Regions from separate parts of the Pseudoroseomonas sp. WGS1072 genome, predicted to be linked through region 1. Evidence: riboswitches for the same ligand, from Rfam matches in the RefSeq annotation. Region 1 holds a riboswitch; each other region holds the start of a gene.

Evidence for each region. A riboswitch is a leader RNA that binds a small molecule or an ion and turns the genes downstream of it on or off. The one in region 1 is predicted to bind cobalamin.
Region 2: linked by a shared signal. The riboswitch ahead of ACF3NH_RS21565 (CbtB domain-containing protein) and the one ahead of ACF3NH_RS04060 (CbtB domain-containing protein) in region 1 are both predicted to bind cobalamin.
Region 3: linked by a shared signal. The riboswitch ahead of metE (5-methyltetrahydropteroyltriglutamate--homocysteine S-methyltransferase) and the one ahead of ACF3NH_RS04060 (CbtB domain-containing protein) in region 1 are both predicted to bind cobalamin.
Region 4: linked by a shared signal. The riboswitch ahead of ACF3NH_RS04675 (DUF1636 family protein) and the one ahead of ACF3NH_RS04060 (CbtB domain-containing protein) in region 1 are both predicted to bind cobalamin.

Annotation. Positions count from the first base shown of each region.
Region 1 is NZ_JBMPSU010000001.1:840,609-844,601, reverse strand. It holds partial or broken gene zigA (zinc metallochaperone GTPase ZigA) at 1-1,048, opposite strand, end outside; gene ACF3NH_RS04065 (DUF1826 domain-containing protein) at 1,054-1,554, opposite strand; cobalamin riboswitch at 1,842-2,058, shown strand; gene ACF3NH_RS04060 (CbtB domain-containing protein) at 2,097-2,285, shown strand; gene ACF3NH_RS04055 (CbtA family protein) at 2,294-3,001, shown strand; gene ACF3NH_RS04050 (class I SAM-dependent methyltransferase) at 3,052-3,828, opposite strand.
Region 2 is NZ_JBMPSU010000005.1:37,094-41,086, reverse strand. It holds gene ACF3NH_RS21580 (efflux RND transporter permease subunit) at 1-116, shown strand, start outside; gene ACF3NH_RS21575 (hypothetical protein) at 183-557, shown strand; gene ACF3NH_RS21570 (cation diffusion facilitator family transporter) at 726-1,655, shown strand; cobalamin riboswitch at 1,741-1,957, shown strand; gene ACF3NH_RS21565 (CbtB domain-containing protein) at 1,995-2,183, shown strand; gene ACF3NH_RS21560 (CbtA family protein) at 2,192-2,908, shown strand; gene ACF3NH_RS21555 (P-type ATPase) at 2,969-3,316, shown strand; partial or broken gene ACF3NH_RS21550 (heavy metal translocating P-type ATPase) at 3,207-3,440, shown strand; gene ACF3NH_RS21545 (HAD-IC family P-type ATPase) at 3,532-3,993, shown strand, end outside.
Region 3 is NZ_JBMPSU010000001.1:2,126,206-2,130,198, reverse strand. It holds gene metE (5-methyltetrahydropteroyltriglutamate--homocysteine S-methyltransferase) at 1-1,676, opposite strand, end outside; cobalamin riboswitch at 1,781-2,045, opposite strand; gene ACF3NH_RS10165 (ABC transporter ATP-binding protein) at 2,143-3,915, shown strand; gene ACF3NH_RS10160 (tyrosine-protein phosphatase) at 3,928-3,993, opposite strand, start outside.
Region 4 is NZ_JBMPSU010000001.1:972,923-976,915, forward strand. It holds gene ACF3NH_RS04665 (ABC transporter permease) at 1-313, opposite strand, end outside; gene proV (glycine betaine/L-proline ABC transporter ATP-binding protein ProV) at 329-1,537, opposite strand; cobalamin riboswitch at 2,105-2,332, shown strand; gene ACF3NH_RS04675 (DUF1636 family protein) at 2,467-2,868, shown strand; gene cobW (cobalamin biosynthesis protein CobW) at 2,865-3,896, shown strand; gene cobN (cobaltochelatase subunit CobN) at 3,990-3,993, shown strand, end outside.

The sequences.
Region 1 (3,993 bases):
CTCTACCCAATTGCGCAGCACGCCCTCACGCCATTCCGGGTCGGTCGGCCAGCGGCTCTCAGGCACGGCAGCGAACCAGAAGCCTGCGGCCTCATGCCGCCCTACCGCCCCGGCCAGTTGCCATGATCCCGCCCAGGCCATACGGCTGGCCAGCCAGAAGAAGCCCTTGGCGCGCACCACCCCGGGCATCTCGGATTGCAGGAAGCGATGGAAGCGCGCCGGATGCAGCGCCGCCGCGCGCGCCGGACGAAGCTGCGGATGCCGAACTCCTCCGACTCCGGCGGGTGGTGGCCCGCCAGCGCCTGGCTCCACCCCGCCGCCTGCTGGGCGCGGGCGAAGTCGAAACGGCCGGTCTCCAACACCGCCGCCAGCGGCACTTGGCCCAGCGTGGCCGGGATGATGGCCGCTTGCGGGTTGAAGGTGGCCAGGATGCTGGAGAGGCGCTGCAACTCCTCCGCGTTCACCAGGTCCGCCTTGTTCACCACGATGACGTCGGCGAACTCCACCTGCTCCACCAGCAGGTCCACCAGCAGCCGGGTGTCGCCTTCGCCCGCCGTCTCGCCGCACGTGGCCAGGGTGTCGGCGGAGCCGTAGTCACGCAGGAAGGCCTGGGCATCCACCACCGTCACCATGGTGTCGAGGCGGGCGATATCGTCAAGCGACTGCCCGTTCTCGTCGCGGAAGTCGAAGGTGGCGGCCACCGGCATGGGCTCGCTGATGCCCGTGCTCTCGATCAGAAGCGCGTCGAAGCGGCCTTCCTCGGCCAGGCGCCGCACCTCCTGCATCAGGTCGTCCCGCAGGGTGCAGCAGATGCAGCCATTCGACATCTCCACCAGCTTCTCCTCGGTACGCGATAGGCCGCCGCCCTGCTCGACCAGGGCAGCGTCGATGTTCACCTCCGACATGTCGTTGACGATGACAGCGACACGCCGTCCTTCGCGGTTCGCCGGGACTTGGTTCAGCAAGGTGGCCTTCCCGGCGCCGAGGAAGCGGACAGCTCGGTGACAGGCAGCCGAGGGTCGGTCGGGGATTGCGCTTGGCTCGCCATGGCGGTCAGTCCTCTTCGGCCGGGTCGATGCAGAGCAGCAGGCGCGGGTGCAAGGCGCGGCCGGTCGCGTCGCGTGGCATGGGTGGGGATTGGTGGATGCAGCCGTGGTCAGGCATCCCGGCTTCACCACACAGGATGGCGGCGGCGCCGATGGGCAGATGCTGAATGCTGGCGCGGTCGGGCAGGGCGTCCCCGTCGCGCAAGCGCCGGGCTTCCGCCGCCCCGCCCGCCCGCGCCAGCCATTCGGTCCCATCGCCGCAATAGGTGCAGAGAAGGCGCAGGCGCACCGCATCGGCATGGAACAGCGCGCAGCTATCGTCCGAAACGGCTTCCAAACGCAGGCGGACTTGCTGACTGTCCGACACCTCGGCGAACAAGTTGGCGAGGAACAGCATGTCGGCCAGCAGCGCCGGGTGCAGCGGAGGCTCAAAACCCGCGAGCGCCTGCATCACCGCGATATCTGGCTCACCTATCCCGGAACACACGAACGGCGCCTGCTGGGCCAAGCGCTGCGCATCCCGCAGAAGCGGCCTGGGCAGGTTGCGCCCTCAGACCGCGAGCGACACGGTGGGAGCGAGAATGCTGGCGAGGATGATCGGTTCGGCAGCGGCCAGCATGCGCGGCGCCTGCGAATCAGCCGACGTCAAGGCTTCTGATACCAAGGTCATTTAGTAGTTATGTGATAACATATCATTTTTTTGCAAGACGGCATGGTGCTGCGGACTGGCGTAACTTCTTGAGTGGGCTGCCGGACAAGGGCTGTCAGAACTTGTACCTGCCAAGCGCCACACGATAGCCTAGGCGCCGCACCGGTCTCGCGCGAGCGAGTGAAAAGGGAACGTCGTGCGGCTCCGATCGGAGTTCAGTCGGCGGCTGCCCCCGCAACTGTTGGCGGATCACCGATGCGCCGTCTGCCCGTTGGGCAGGCCACTGGCACCCCGGTGCCGGGAAGGCAGGCGCATCGGTCAGGATTCGCGAGCCAGGAGACCTGCCGGGGCGTGGTCAACCTTCTGGACCGGCGCGGGGCGCGTCGGCGGAGCGCCTCCTCATGCAGATCCCAGCCACATCGGCTTCCATCCATCAGGCCGCGGCCAGCAGCACTGGCCGCGTGCTGGCCAGCGTCCTCGCCCTGGCCTTCGGCACCCTGCTGCTCTGGGGCGTCGGCTTCGCGCACAACGACCTGCTGCACAACGCCGCGCATGACACCCGCCACTCCAACGGCTTCCCCTGCCACTGAGCCGGACCATGATGGACCATCTCAGGCGGCTTCTGGCCGTGGCGCTGTTCGCGGGCATCCTGGCGGGCGCCGTGGCCAGCCTCGGGCACCAGTGGAACACGGTGCCCACCATCCTCGTGGCCGAGACCTACGAGCACCAGGACAGCGCCGCGCCGGGGCACGCCGACCACGCTGCCGAGGCGCACGAGCATGGCGCCGAAGCCTGGGCGCCGGAGGACGGGCTGGAGCGGACGCTCTATACCGTGCTGGCCGACATGCTGACCGGCATCGCCTACGCGCTGCTGCTGGGGGCGGCCATGTCCCTGCGCGGCGCCGTGGCGGACTGGCGGCAGGGCCTGCTCTGGGGGCTGGCGGGCTTCGCGGTCTTCACCCTGGCCCCGTCAATCGGCCTGCCACCCAAGCTCCCCGGCACGCCGGTGGCAGAACTCGCCGACCGTCAGGTCTGGTGGGTGGCGACGGCGCTGCTGACGGCGGGCGGCCTGGCGCTGATCGCCTTCACCCGGCGGCTGCCCTGGGCCGTGCTGGCCGTCATCGTCATCGCTCTCCCGCACCTCTGGGGCGCCCCGGCGGCGCCTGCCGAGGCATCGGCCGTGCCGGACGCCTTAACCCAGCGCTTCATCGCGGGGGTGACCGCAGTGAGCCTGCTGTTCTGGGCCACGCTGGGACTGGCGACCGGCTGGCTCCAGGCGCGCCTGAGCCGCGCCTCGCACGGCTGACGTCCCTACCGGCCTGATGCAGCAAGAACCTGCGTCAGGCCAACCAACCTTCAGTTCCCACCCGGCTTGCCACAGGACAGCACGAAGCTGTTCCAGATGCCAATGCGCAGCTTCTGCCGCAGCGGCGCACCCCGGCGCTGCGCCGCGTGCGGGCCGCGCGGGCGCTCCAGCCGGAAGTCGGTGAAGCCCGCCTCCTCCAGCATGGCCCGCAGCGGCTCCGGCCGCAGGCCCTGGCGAAAGAACACCTGCCGCTGGATGGCCTCGTGTGCGGCGTAGTCCACCGCCGGGCCGACGACGCCCTGGCGCTGGTTCAGCCAGTCGGACAGCCGCAGACGGAGCTGCCCGATGCGGGACAGGCGCACGTAGTCGCCGTCGGCGATGACCACCCGCCCGCCCGGTCGCAGCACCCGGAACCAGTCGCGAAAGGCCGCCGCCGGGTCCACCAGCGTCCAGACCAGGTGACGGCTGACCACGGCGTCGTAGCGGCCGTCCGGCTCGCGCGTGTCCTCGGCATCGCCCAGGAACAGGCGCAGGTCCTGGGTGCCCGCATGCTTGGCCCGGGCGCGCAGCAGCATGGCCTCGGTCAGGTCCAGCCCCGTCACCTCGCACCCCATGCCCAGCAGCACGCGGGTGACCTCGCCGGTGCCGAAGGCCAGTTCCAGCACGCGACGTGCTTCGGCACCCATGTGGCGGCGGAGCAGCGCCGCCCAGGCGTCGCGCTCCTCCAGGCTCTTCATGCCGTGGCCGGGCGACAGGTCGAAGGTCTCGGCGCGCCGGGTCCAGTATTCCCGGATCTCGTCCTTCAAGGCGTAGTTGGCACCGTGCATGCCATGGGGTTCCCTGGTGCGAGGCACCTGTCTATGCGACCTGCGGCCGGACGCCCAGGATGGAGGCGATGACATCGATCAGTTCCGGGCGGTCCGGCGTCTCCTCCAACGACATCGTCTCCGTGCACGGTCTCGGATCGCGCAATGCCGATCTCCGCGGCCGCT
Region 2 (3,993 bases), on a different contig from region 1:
CGACCTTGCTGACCCTGCTGGTGCTGCCCGCCCTCTACGTGCGCTTCGGGCGTGTCCAGAAGCCCGTGCCGGAGGACGTCGTTCCTGCCGGGGCGCGGCACGCCGCGGCCGAGTGAGTCCGCCGGGAGGGGCGTCCAGCCCCTCCCGGCGACACAGTCCACCCACCAACGAGGACATAAAACGTGCGGACAATCCTTCTCGCGGCCCTGGCGGCCGTCTCGCTCTCCACCGGCGCGCTGGCGCAGTCCCATGGCCACAGTGACCAGGGCGCCCATGGCGGCCGCATGCAGGACATCGTCGGCGTGCATGCCGAGCTTCTGGTGTCCGACCGGACCCTGACGGTCCACCTCTACGACGAGGCGGGGAAGCCGGTCCCGTCGGCGGGCTACACGGTGTCCGCGCTGGTCGGCTCCGGCCAGGCGCGCCAGGTCGTGCAACTGGCGCCGGGTACCGAGAACACCCTGGCCGGGACGGCCGCGAGCGCCCCTCCGGGCGGCGCCCCCGTGACCCTGCAGGTCAAGAACCCCGCCGGGCGCAGCGGCCAGGCGCGCTTCTGACACAGTTGGGAGCCGCGCCGTCCGTCTCGGGCAACGCGGCTCCGCACCGTCGCGGGGAAGTGCACGAGGTTAGAGGCTGGCGCCATTCTTCAGGGCTGGAACCTCCCATGGCTGGAGGTGCGAACCACCGCGCAGGTGGACTACGACAGGTCACCGATGGAGGTTCAGATGGGGCAGGTTCATGACCACGGTGCAGGAAATGCCAATTCCGCCGCGCTCGCCACGGCCTTGGGGCTGACGGGCACCTTTCTACTTGCCGAGATCATGGGCGCCTACGTCTTCAACAGTCTGGCTCTGCTGTCCGACGCGGCGCACATGCTGACCGACACGCTGGCCCTCGCGGTGGCCCTGGTTGCGATCCGAGTCGGCCGTCGCCCCGCCGATAGGCGGCGCACCTGGGGCTACCACCGCTTCGAGATCCTGGCGGCTGCGTTTAATGCCTCGCTGCTGTTCCTTGTCGCCCTGTACATCCTCTACGAGGCGTACCAGCGCTTCCGCGAGCCTGCCGAGGTGGGCAGCCTGGGCATGCTCGCGGTCGCCGTCCTTGGCTTGCTGGTGAACTGGATCGCCATGCGCCTTCTGGCCGGGGGCAGCGAAAGCAGCCTCAACGTCAAGGGCGCCTACCTGGAGGTCTGGAGCGACTTCCTCGGCTCCGTCGCGGTCATTGTCGGCGCCCTGGTCATCTGGGCCACCGGCTGGACCTGGGTGGACCCGGTGCTCGGCGTCGGCATCGCCTTCTGGGTGCTGCCGCGGACCTGGACCCTGCTGTCGGAGGCCGTCGACGTCCTGCTGGAGAGCGTGCCCCGCGGCATCGATCTGGATGCCGTCGAGGAGGCCGTGCGCGGGACGGCCGGGGTGCGCGACATCCACGACCTCCATGTCTGGGCGTTGACCAGCGGCAAGGTCGCGCTGTCGGCGCACGTCGTGGTCGACGCCTCGCTGTCCTGGGAGGACAGGCTGGAAGACGTGCTGGGTGCCATGCTCAGGGAAAGGTTCGGCATCACGCACGTGACCGTCCAGGCCGAGTTGGCGGGCGCGCACGGCGGGGTCACCGAGGACAGGTGGGGCGAGCCGGACCAGGGGCACGCCCACGGTTGAGAGGGCGTCCCTCCGTTCCGTCATTCATCGGCGAGTTTAACCAGCGGTAGGCTGGCACTCGCTTGCCCAATGCGCGTGCTTAAAGATACGCTGCCCCGGCACCGGTCTCGCGCAAGCGGGATAAAAGGGAACGCCGTGCGGCTCTCACCAGGCCAAGTCGGCGGCTACCCCCGTAACTGTGGACGGGTCGCCGATGCTTCGTCTGCCCCCAGGCAGGTCACTGGTGCCGGTTGGCACCGGGAAGGCAGGAATGTTGGCAAAGACCCGTGAGCCAGGAGACCTGCCGGTGCATGGTCAACCTTCTTGGTCGGCGCGGGGTGCGCCGACGGGGACAATGTCATGCACGTTCAATCCACCAGTTCGGCAGCGCCATCGGCAACAACGTCCAGCGCAGGTCGCGTCGTCGCCAGCATCGTCACCTTGGCTTTCGGGGCCTTCCTCGTCTGGGGCGTCGGCTTCGCCCACAACGACCTCCTGCACAACGCGGCACACGACACGCGCCACTCCAACGGCTTTCCTTGTCACTGAGGCGCGAGATGTTGTCCCACATCAGGCAGCTGTTCGCTGTCGCGCTCATCGCTGGCGCCTTGGCCGGGACCGTCGCGACGGTCGGCCACCAGTTGAGGACGGTACCCATAATCCTGGCCGCCGAGGCCTACGAGCAGGCGCCGGAAGCCAGTTCCACTCCATGGAAGGAACACTCGGTTCCTGAAAGCGGCGCGCAGCACCATAAGGCGGAAGCCTGGTCGCCAGAGGACGGCGTTGAACGCACCGTCTACACGCTTGCGGCCGATCTGCTGACGAGCATCGGATACGGGCTGATGTTGGTGGCGATCCTGTCTCTCGTGAAGACCGGCATCGACTGGAAGCAGGGACTGCTGTGGGGTCTAGCGGGCTTCGTCGTCTTCAGCGTGGCGCCGTCCATGGGATTGCCGCCGAAGCTGCCCGGCACGCCGGTTGCCGATCTGACGGACAGGCAGACCTGGTGGGTGGCAACGGCCGCGCTCACTGGCGTGGGTCTAGGTCTGATTCGGTTCGGGAAGAACCCGGTCCTGGCCGTGCTGGGGGTGTTCAGTCTGGTTCTGCCGCACCTCTACGGAGCGCCTGCTGCCCCTACGGAGATCTCTGCGGTACCGGAGGAGCTGACACGCCAATTCGTGGCGGCAGCCATGGTGGTGAGCCTGTTGTCCTGGGCCGCGCTAGGAGCGGCGGTCGGCTCGCTGCACAGCCGCCTCATCCAGCGGCGGGGATGAAGCCAAAGCTCGCCTGGGTCTGCTCAGGAGCTTGAACTCCGCAAGGGCTGGGGCAGACCTGTGCGGGCCACGGACAACACCATCGCCCGCATTATCCGCATGGTGGAGGAGGCCTCGGCCTCCCGCGCGCCCACCCAGCGCTTCATCGAGCGGTTCTCGACCTACTGGACCCCGGGCGCGATGGTGGTCTCCGCCCTGGTCATCCTGGTGCCGCCCTTCCTGCTGGGCTGGGACTGGTGGACGAGCATCTACCGCGGCCTTCGACAAAACCGGCACGCTGACGGCGGGCCGCCCGAAGATGACCGACGTGCTCCCGGCGCCGGGGACGCCGGCCTGGGATCTGCTGGCCTACGCCGCGGCCGTGGAGCAGGGATCCTCGCACCCGCTGGCCAAGGCTGTCATGGCTGAAGTCGGGGCGCGTGGCATCGCGACACCACCGGCCTCGGACCAGGCCGCCGTGCCGGGCAAGGCTGTCACCGCCACGGTAGGCGGCCGGAAGGTCAGCGTCGGCAGCCCGCGCCACGCGGCGAAGGCAGGCGCCCAGGTGGGCGGCCTCGCCGAGCAGTTCACCGAGCTGGAGAGCGAGGGGAAAGACGGCCGTCGTTGTGGTCGTGGACGGCAGGGTGGCAGGTGTCCTGGCACTGCGCGACGAGCCGCGGACGGAAGCCGCCGCGGGCGTGGCCACACTTTCGAAGCTGGGCGTCCGCTCAGTGATGCTGACCGGCGACAACGCCCGGACCGGTGCCGCCATCGCCAGTGGCCTGGGGCTCGACGTGAAGGCCGAACTCCTGCCCGAGGACAAGCTGCGCGAGATCGGCGCGCTGCGTTCGTCCGGCTCGGTGGTCATGGTGGGCGACGGCATCAACGACGCCCCGGCGCTCGCGGCCGCGTCCGTCGGTGTCGCCATGGGCGTCGGCACCGACGTCGCGCTGGAGACGGCCGATGCGGCCGTGCTCAAGGCCCGCGTCTTCGGTGTCGCGGAACTCGTCGGCCTATCGCGTTCCACCATGAACAACGTGAAGGCGAACGTGGCCATCGCCGTCGGCCTGAAGGCGGTGTTCCTGGTGACGACGCTGATCGGCCTC
Region 3 (3,993 bases), 1.3 Mb from region 1:
GACTGCGCGTAGGCCGCCCAGCGCACCGTCATGGACCCCGGCCGCGCCACGTCGCCCCAGATGATCGGCGGCGCGACGCAGCGGCTGCCGTAGGACTGCACCCAGCCATGCCGGGTGAAGGCGTAGCCGTCGAGCTGCTCGCCGAAGTACTTCACCATGTCGTTGCGCTCGAACTCGCCATGCACCAGCACGTCGAGCCCGACCTCCTCCTGCCAGCGCAGGGCCTCGTCGATCCAGGCCTCGACCCGCCGCTCGTAGCCCTCCGCGTCCAGCGTGCCGCGCGCCAGGGCGGCGCGGGCCTGCCGCACCTCGGGCGTCTGCGGGAAGGAGCCGATGGTGGTGGTGGGAAAGTCGGGCAGGCCGAGCCGTGCCCGCTGTGCCGCGCGGCGGGCCGGGAAGGCGCCGGCGCGCCGGGCCATCTCCGGCGTCACGGCGGCGAGGCGCGCCCGCACCTCGGGCCGGTGCGCGGCGGCGCTCTCCGCCCGCCCCTGCCGCGCCCGGTCGCTGGCGGCCAGGGCCTGGGCGATGGCGGCCTCGCCCTCGTCCAGGCCGCGTGCCAGGGCGGCCACCTCCTCCAGCTTCTGGGTGGCGAAGGCGAGCCAGGACCGTACCGCCGGGTCGAGCCCCCGCTGGCCCTCCCCGCCCTCCTGGGCCAGATCGACCGGGACGTGCAGCAGGCTGCAGGAGGGGGCGACGATCAGCCGCCGCGTCCCCCGCCGCTCCGCCACCCGCCGCAGGGTGCCCAGCGCCGCGCGCAGGTCGCAACGCCAGACATTGCGGCCGTCCACCAGGCCGAGCGACAGCCAGCGCTCCGGGGGGAGCAGATCGAGCGCCGGCTCCAGGTCGGCCGCGCCGCGAACCAGGTCGAGATGCAGCCCGGCCACCGGCAGGCTGGCGGCGGTGGCCAGATTGTCGGCCATCGGGCCGAAATAGCTGGTCAGCAGCAGGTCGGGCGTGGCGCCCTCCGCCAGGGCGGCATAGGCGCGGCGGAAGGCCTCGCGCGCCGCCTCGGAGAGATCGAGCGCCAGGGCGGGCTCGTCCATCTGCACCCAGGCGCAGTTCGCTGCGGCCAGTTCGCCCAGGAGCCTGGCATAGAGCGGCAGCAGGCGGTCCAGCAGGCCGAGCGGGTCCGAGCCGTCCTCCGTCTTGCTGAGCAGCAGGAAGCTGACCGGGCCGAGCAGCACCGGGCGGGTGCGCAGCGGCAGGGCCTCGCGGAAGGCCGCCAGGGGGCGGTTCTCCGTCAGCTCGAAGCGCTGCCCGGCGGAGAGGCGCGGCACCAGGTAGTGGTAGTTGGTGTCGAACCACTTGGTCATCTCGAGCGCCGGCAGGCCGGCCGCGATGCCGGCGGACCGCTCGGCCGCGGTGCCACGCGCGCCGCGCGCCAGGGCGAAGGCGGTCGCGAGCGACACCGGCCCACCTCGCCAGCCATAGCCCTCGGGGATGGCGCCCAGCATGCCGGCAGTGTCGAGCACCTGGTCGTAGAGCGCGAAATCGTTGCTCGGGATGTGGCTGATGCCCTGGCCGGCCTGGAGCTGCCAGTGCCGCTGGCGCAGGCCCCGCGCGGCCTCCAGCAGACCGGCCTCGTCCAGTTCGCCCGCCCAGTGCGCCTCCAGCGCGGATTTCAGCTCGCGCCGGGCGCCGATGCGGGGGAAGCCCAGATTGGCGGCGACGGTCATGCGCCGCCCTCCGGCCGGGCGGTGGCGGTGGCCGGGCCGGAGGGGCCCCGTTGGAAGGTCGTCATGCTCTCGGTCCTGCCTCCGGTTCACCCCGCCCGGCGGCCTGGTCTGGTGCGACGCCGGCAGGTCTCCTGGCTCGCGGCGTTCCGGGGCATGGCGCCCAGGACACCGCCGGCCCGGCCTTCCCGCGCGCCCCGGAGGGTGGCGCAGTGGCCCGCCGCGGAGGCTTCCACGGCGAATGGGCCAGCGGCACGCCGCTGACAGTTGCGGGGGCAGCCGCCGACTGGCTCCCGGGCGCGATGGCCCGGCCGGAGCGCACGGCGTTCCCTTTTCACCCGCTCGCGCGGGACCGGCGACACATAAAGATATACTTATGTTAAATAGATCTGGCAAGCCGGCTCCAGTGGCCACCGGTCCGGACAGAAGCCCCTTTGCCGCCGCCCCCGAAGGCTCTAAGCGCGGCGGCATGGCCGCTGCCCTTCCGCCCCCCGAGACCACCCGCGCCCTGACCGCCCGCCTCTGGCGGCATTATGTCCGGCATCACAAGGGCGGCATCCTGCTCGCCCTGGTCTGCACCGGGGCGCTGGCGGGGCTGACCGCGCTCTATCCGCTGGTCATCCAGCAGGCCTTCGACCTGTTCACCGCCGGCGACGGGCGCATCGTCTGGCTGATCCCGCCGGCCATCATCCTGCTCACCGCCGCGAAGTCGCTGGCGCAGTACGGCCAGGCCATCTCGGTGCAGGCGGTGGTGCTGCGCGTCATCGAGCGCATCCAGAACGACCTGTTCCGCGCCCTGACCCGCACCGACCTCGCGCTGGTCGCGCATGACGCCCCGGCCCGCCATGCCGCCCGCTTCACCGCCGATGCCCAGGCGATCCGCGAGGCGCTGACCAAGGCGATCAACGCCCTGGCCGACGGGCTCACCGTCATCGGCCTCGCCGCCGCGATGGTCTGGCTGGACTGGCACATGAGCCTGATCCTGGCGGTCATCTATCCGGTGGCGGTGGTGCCGGTGATGAAGCTCGGCAAGCGCATCCGCCGGGCGTCGAGCGGCATGCAGGCGCGCGTCGGCGACACCGCCGCCCTGCTGACCGAGAGCTTCGCCGCCGCCCGCGTGGTGCGTACCTACGGGCTGGAGGCGCAGGAGGAGCATCGCGCCGGCCGCGCCTTCGCCGATCTGCGCGAGGCGCTGCTCTCCATCGCCCGCACCCGCGCCAAGCTCGACCCGATCCTGGAGGCGCTCGGCGGCGTCGCGGTCGCCGGGGTGCTGGCCTTCGTCGGCTGGAAGGTCTCGACCGGGCGCGGCACGGTGGGCGAGTTCACCGGCTTCATCTCCGCGCTGCTGCTGGCGACGCGGCCGATGCGCTCGCTGGGCGCGCTGAACGCGGCCCTGCAGGAAGGCTTCGGCGGGCTGATCCGGGTGTTCTCGGTGATGGACCGGCGCCCCGCCATCACCACGCCGGACGGCGCGCCACCGCTGCCCGAGGGGCCGGGGCGGCTGGTGCTGGAGCATGTCGGCTTCCACTATCCGGGCGGCGACGCGGCCGCCCCGCAGGCGGCGCTGGAGGATCTCTCGCTCACCGCCGAGCCGGGGCAGACGGTGGCGCTGGTCGGCCCCTCCGGCGCCGGCAAGTCCACCGCCCTCGCCCTGCTGCCGCGCCTCTACGACCCGACGGCCGGGCGCATCACGCTGGACGGCGCCGAGATCCGTTCCGTGACGCTGGAAAGCCTGCGCGGCGCCATGGCCTATGTCGGGCAGGACGCGGTGATCTTCGACGACACGGCGCTGGCCAACATCGCCTGCGGCCATCCCGGCGCCGGGCGGGCGGAGGTGGAGGCGGCGGCCCGCGCCGCCGCCGCGCACGACTTCATCGCCGCGCTCCCGCAGGGCTACGACACGGTGCTCGGGCCCGGGGGCTCGCGCCTCTCGGGCGGGCAGAAGCAGCGCATCGCCCTGGCCCGCGCCCTGCTGCGCAATCCGCGCGTGCTGCTGCTGGACGAGGCGACCAGCGCGCTGGACGCCGAGAACGAGGCCGCCATCGGCCGGGCGCTGGAGAGGCTGCGGGCCGGGCGCACCACCCTCGTCGTCGCGCACCGCCTGGCGACGGTGCAGGAGGCGGACCGCATCATCGTCATGCAGGAGGGGCGCGCCACCGAGAGCGGCACCCATGCCGAGCTGATGGCGCGGGACGGGCTCTATGCGCGGATGGTGCGGACGCAGGCCTTCGCGGCCGGCTGACGCCGGCGCCGCCTATTCCCGCCGCAGGATGCCGTCGACCAGCCGGTCGGCCCAGGGGCGGCTGCGGAAGGCGGCGCG
Region 4 (3,993 bases), 130 kb from region 1:
CGATGGCGATGACGGTCGCCGCCAGCACCAGGCCGAGCGTCTCCATCATCCGGTCCCACAGCCCCATGCCGGTGATCAGCAGCAGCGCCGCGACGGCGAAGACGGCGAACCTCCAGCCCACGCGCCACAGCGCCAGCAGCGCGATGATCGCGATCATCGCCGGGGCCGGCAGCAGATGCAGCCCGGACTGGATGCCGCCGGTGACGAAGCCGATGACGGCCGCGATGGCGTCCAGCGCGGGGGTGAAGTGGTCGAGCACATAGTTGACGACGGCATCGGCACCCTCGCCGATGCGCAGATCCATACCCTGCATGATCTCTCCTCCCCCTCAGTTGCCGGACCGGTCGAGCGTGCTGAGCAGCGCCGACTTGCTGATGGAGCCGAGGTAGCGGCGGCTCTCGTCCACCACCGGCACCGGGAAGGGGCTTTGCGCCACGCGGCCCATCACGTCGGACAGGGTCTCGGCGGCGGCGATGGGCTCCACCTCCGGCAGGAAGGCGCGGTGATAGGGGTCCGCCCCGCCGTCACGCGCCGCGCGGGCGAGGGATTCGGCGCTGACCATGCCGTGGTAGCGCTTGTCCCGCCCGACGACGATGGCGACGTCGCGGTCGTGCCGGCGCATCCGCTCCAGCGCCGCGTGCACCGCCATGCCGCGCCGGTCGATCAGCGTCACCTGCGTCTCGCGCGCGATGTCGCCGGCGCGGAAGACCTGCGACACATCCACGTTGCGGAAGAAGGAGCGGACATAGTCGTTGGCCGGGTTGGTCACGATCTCGTCCGGCGTGCCGACCTGCACGACATTGCCGTGCTGCATGATGGCGATGCGGTCGCCGATGCGCATGGCCTCGTCGAGATCGTGGCTGACGAAGATGATGGTGCGGCTCTGCTCGGACTGCAGACGCAGCAGCTCGTCCTGCATCTCGGTGCGGATCAACGGATCGAGCGCCGAGAAGGCCTCGTCCATCAGCAGCACGCTGGGCTCGCTCGCCAGGGCGCGGGCGAGGCCGACGCGCTGCTTCATGCCGCCCGAGAGCTGGTCCGGCCGGCTCTCGGCATAGGCGGCGAGGCCGACGCCCTCCAGCGCCGCCATGGCCTTGCGCCGCCGCTCCGCCTCGCCAATGCCGGCCACCTCCAGCCCGAAGGCCGCGTTGTCGATCACCGTGCGGTTGGGCAGCAGGGCGAAGGACTGGAAGACCATGCTCATGTCGCGGCGGCGCAGCTCAATCAGCTCGCGCTTCGACATCTTCGTGATGTCCTGGCCGTCGATGAAGATCTCGCCGGCCGAGGGTTCGATCAGGCGGTTCAGCAGCCGCAGCAGGGTGGATTTGCCGGAGCCGGAGAGGCCCATGATGACGAAGATCTCGCCGGCATGGATGTCGAAGCTGGCGTCGTTGACGCCGAGGGTGCAGCCGGTCTCGGCCTTGATGGTGTCCTTGTCGCGGCCCTGCCGCACCATGCGGAGCGCGGCGTCGGGATCATCGCCGAACACCTTGTAGACATGCCGGAGGGCGATCTTCACCGGGGCCTGCTCGGCCATCGGGTCGGTGGTGGCCCCGCCGGGCCGGTCGGCCGGGATCGCCGCCGGGGGTGACGGGGGGGTCTGCGCTGGATTGTCCATGTGTCTGCCTTGCGGTCTGCCCTCCGCCGGGCGGGGGCGGACACCTCCATGATCGGTTCCGAGGGGTGGCGGCCACGAGGGGCCAGGCCCGGCCAGTTTCAGCCGCGCCGCCCCGAAAATGACACAATTCTGTGCCGCCACATCTATTGGTGAGGAAACCTAATACAGCCTCGTCTCAGAGTCTACCGAAAATCGCATTTCCGGCCGCGCCGCCGAATGGATTACCGCGATAACGCCGCCCTGGTGATATAGACCCTTCGTGATTTCTTTCGGAATCTCCCTATTCAAGTAATTTACACTTTATCCCTATTACATATTGCGCCGCTTGTTCCATTCCCGAAGTCATGGGAACTTCGCGGCCAAGCCGCGCCCGGAGGCGGGCCGGATCGAATTGTGTCCTTCGCCCGGGGCTGACCCGTTGTGGCGGCGGCGTCGCGGTTTCAGCCGGGCGGGGTGGCGGCGATTGACTCGCCGCCACCCCGCCGCCTAGGAGACGGCCAGATGGTCTCCCGCCATCGGCGGCTGCCGGGGCGGGGGTGAAAAGGGAATGCGGTGCGGGCTCCCCGGGGCCCCAGGCCGCGGCTGCCCCCGCAACTGTAGGCGGAGAGCGGCCCGCCGACATGCCACTGGCCGCGCCGCGAGGGGTGGCCGGGAAGGCCGGCGGGGCGCGCCCGATCCGTGAGCCAGGAGACCTGCCATCCCCATCGGATCGTGCCACCGGGCGGGGTGCCCCGGCGGGCGGCGATGTGTCCGGGGGTTCCGTCCTCCCGGCGCCTCGACCCGGTCGCCGCATGGCGCCGGGCGGTCGGCACTCCGTGACCGCCTCGCGACGGAGGACCGCCGTGCCGATGATCGAGCCGAACCGGGAGCCGCCCACGCTGCTGGTCTGTGTCACCTGCCGCGCCGACCGGCCGCTCGCCGAGGGTGAGACGCCGCCCGGCCGCCGGCTGCACGACGCCGTGGCGGCGGCGCTGGCCGCCCATCCCGCGCCGCCGGTCGCGCTGCGCCCCGTCACCTGCCTGGCCGTCTGCGAGCGCGGCTGCGCCGCCGCCATGACCGCTCCGGGCAAGTGGAGCTATCTGCTCGGCCATCTGGAGGCGGGGCAGGCCGCCGACCTGCTGGCCTATGGCGCCACCTACGCCGCCCATCCCAGTGGCGCCGTGCTGCCCTCCCGCCGCCCCGAATCGCTGCGCCGCGCCGTGCTCGGCCGGCTGCCCTCCCTCCTTCCCGCCCCGGAGTCCGCCGCATGAGCACGCTGGAGAAGACCCCCGCCACCATCGTCACCGGCTTCCTCGGCGCCGGGAAGACGACGCTGTTGCGCCAGGTGATGGCGCAGGCGGAGGGGCGGCGCATCGCCATCATCGTCAACGAGTTCGGCGCGCTCGGCATCGATGGCGAGACGCTGAAGAGCTGCGGCATCCCGGGCTGCGCCGAGGAGAACATCGTCGAGCTGGCCAATGGCTGCCTCTGCTGCACCGTGGCCGACGACTTCATCCCGACCATGCAGGCACTGCTCGACCGGCCGGAGCCGCCGGAGCACATCCTGATCGAGACCTCCGGCCTCGCCCTGCCGAAGCCGCTGATCAAGGCCTTCAACTGGCCCGGCATCCGCTCCCGCGTCACCGTCGATGGCGTGATCACCGTGGTCGACGGCCCCGCCGTGGCCGAGGGCCGCTTCGCCGACGACCCCGCGGCGGTCGCGGCGCAGCGCGCGGCCGACCCGTCGCTCGATCACGACAATCCGCTGGCCGAGGTCTACGAGGACCAGCTCGCCAGCGCCGACCTCGTGGTGCTGAACAAGGCCGATCTGCTGGATGCCGCCGCGCTGGAGCGGCTGACCGGCGAGATCGCCGCCGGCCTGCCGCGCGCCGTCAAGGTGGTGCCGGCCCGGGAGGGGGCGCTGGATGCGGCGCTGCTGCTCGGCCTCGGCGCCGCGGCCGAGGACGACCTCGCCGCCCGCCCCTCGCACCACGATGCCGAGGACGGCGCGCACGAGCATGACGACTTCGACAGCTTCGTCATCGTCCTGCCCGAGATCGCGGAGGCGGACGCGCTGGTGGCGCGCCTGCGGCGGGCGGCCGAGGCGCATGACGTGCTGCGGATGAAGGGCTTCGTGCGCCTGGCGGGCAAGCCGATGCGGCTGGTCGTGCAGGGCGTCGGCACCCGCTTCCGGCAGGAGTTCGACCGCCCCTGGCCGGACGACCGCGACGGCCATGTCGTCATCATCGGCCGCAGCGGGATGGACCAGGACGGCATCGCCCGGATCATCCTGGGCTGAGCACCCGCGGGGAGGCGGCCTTGGGGATGACCACCGGTCCGGCCCTCCCCAGATGCGGATGGATCGCCTGAACCTCGGGAGCGCCCCGGCACCGTGC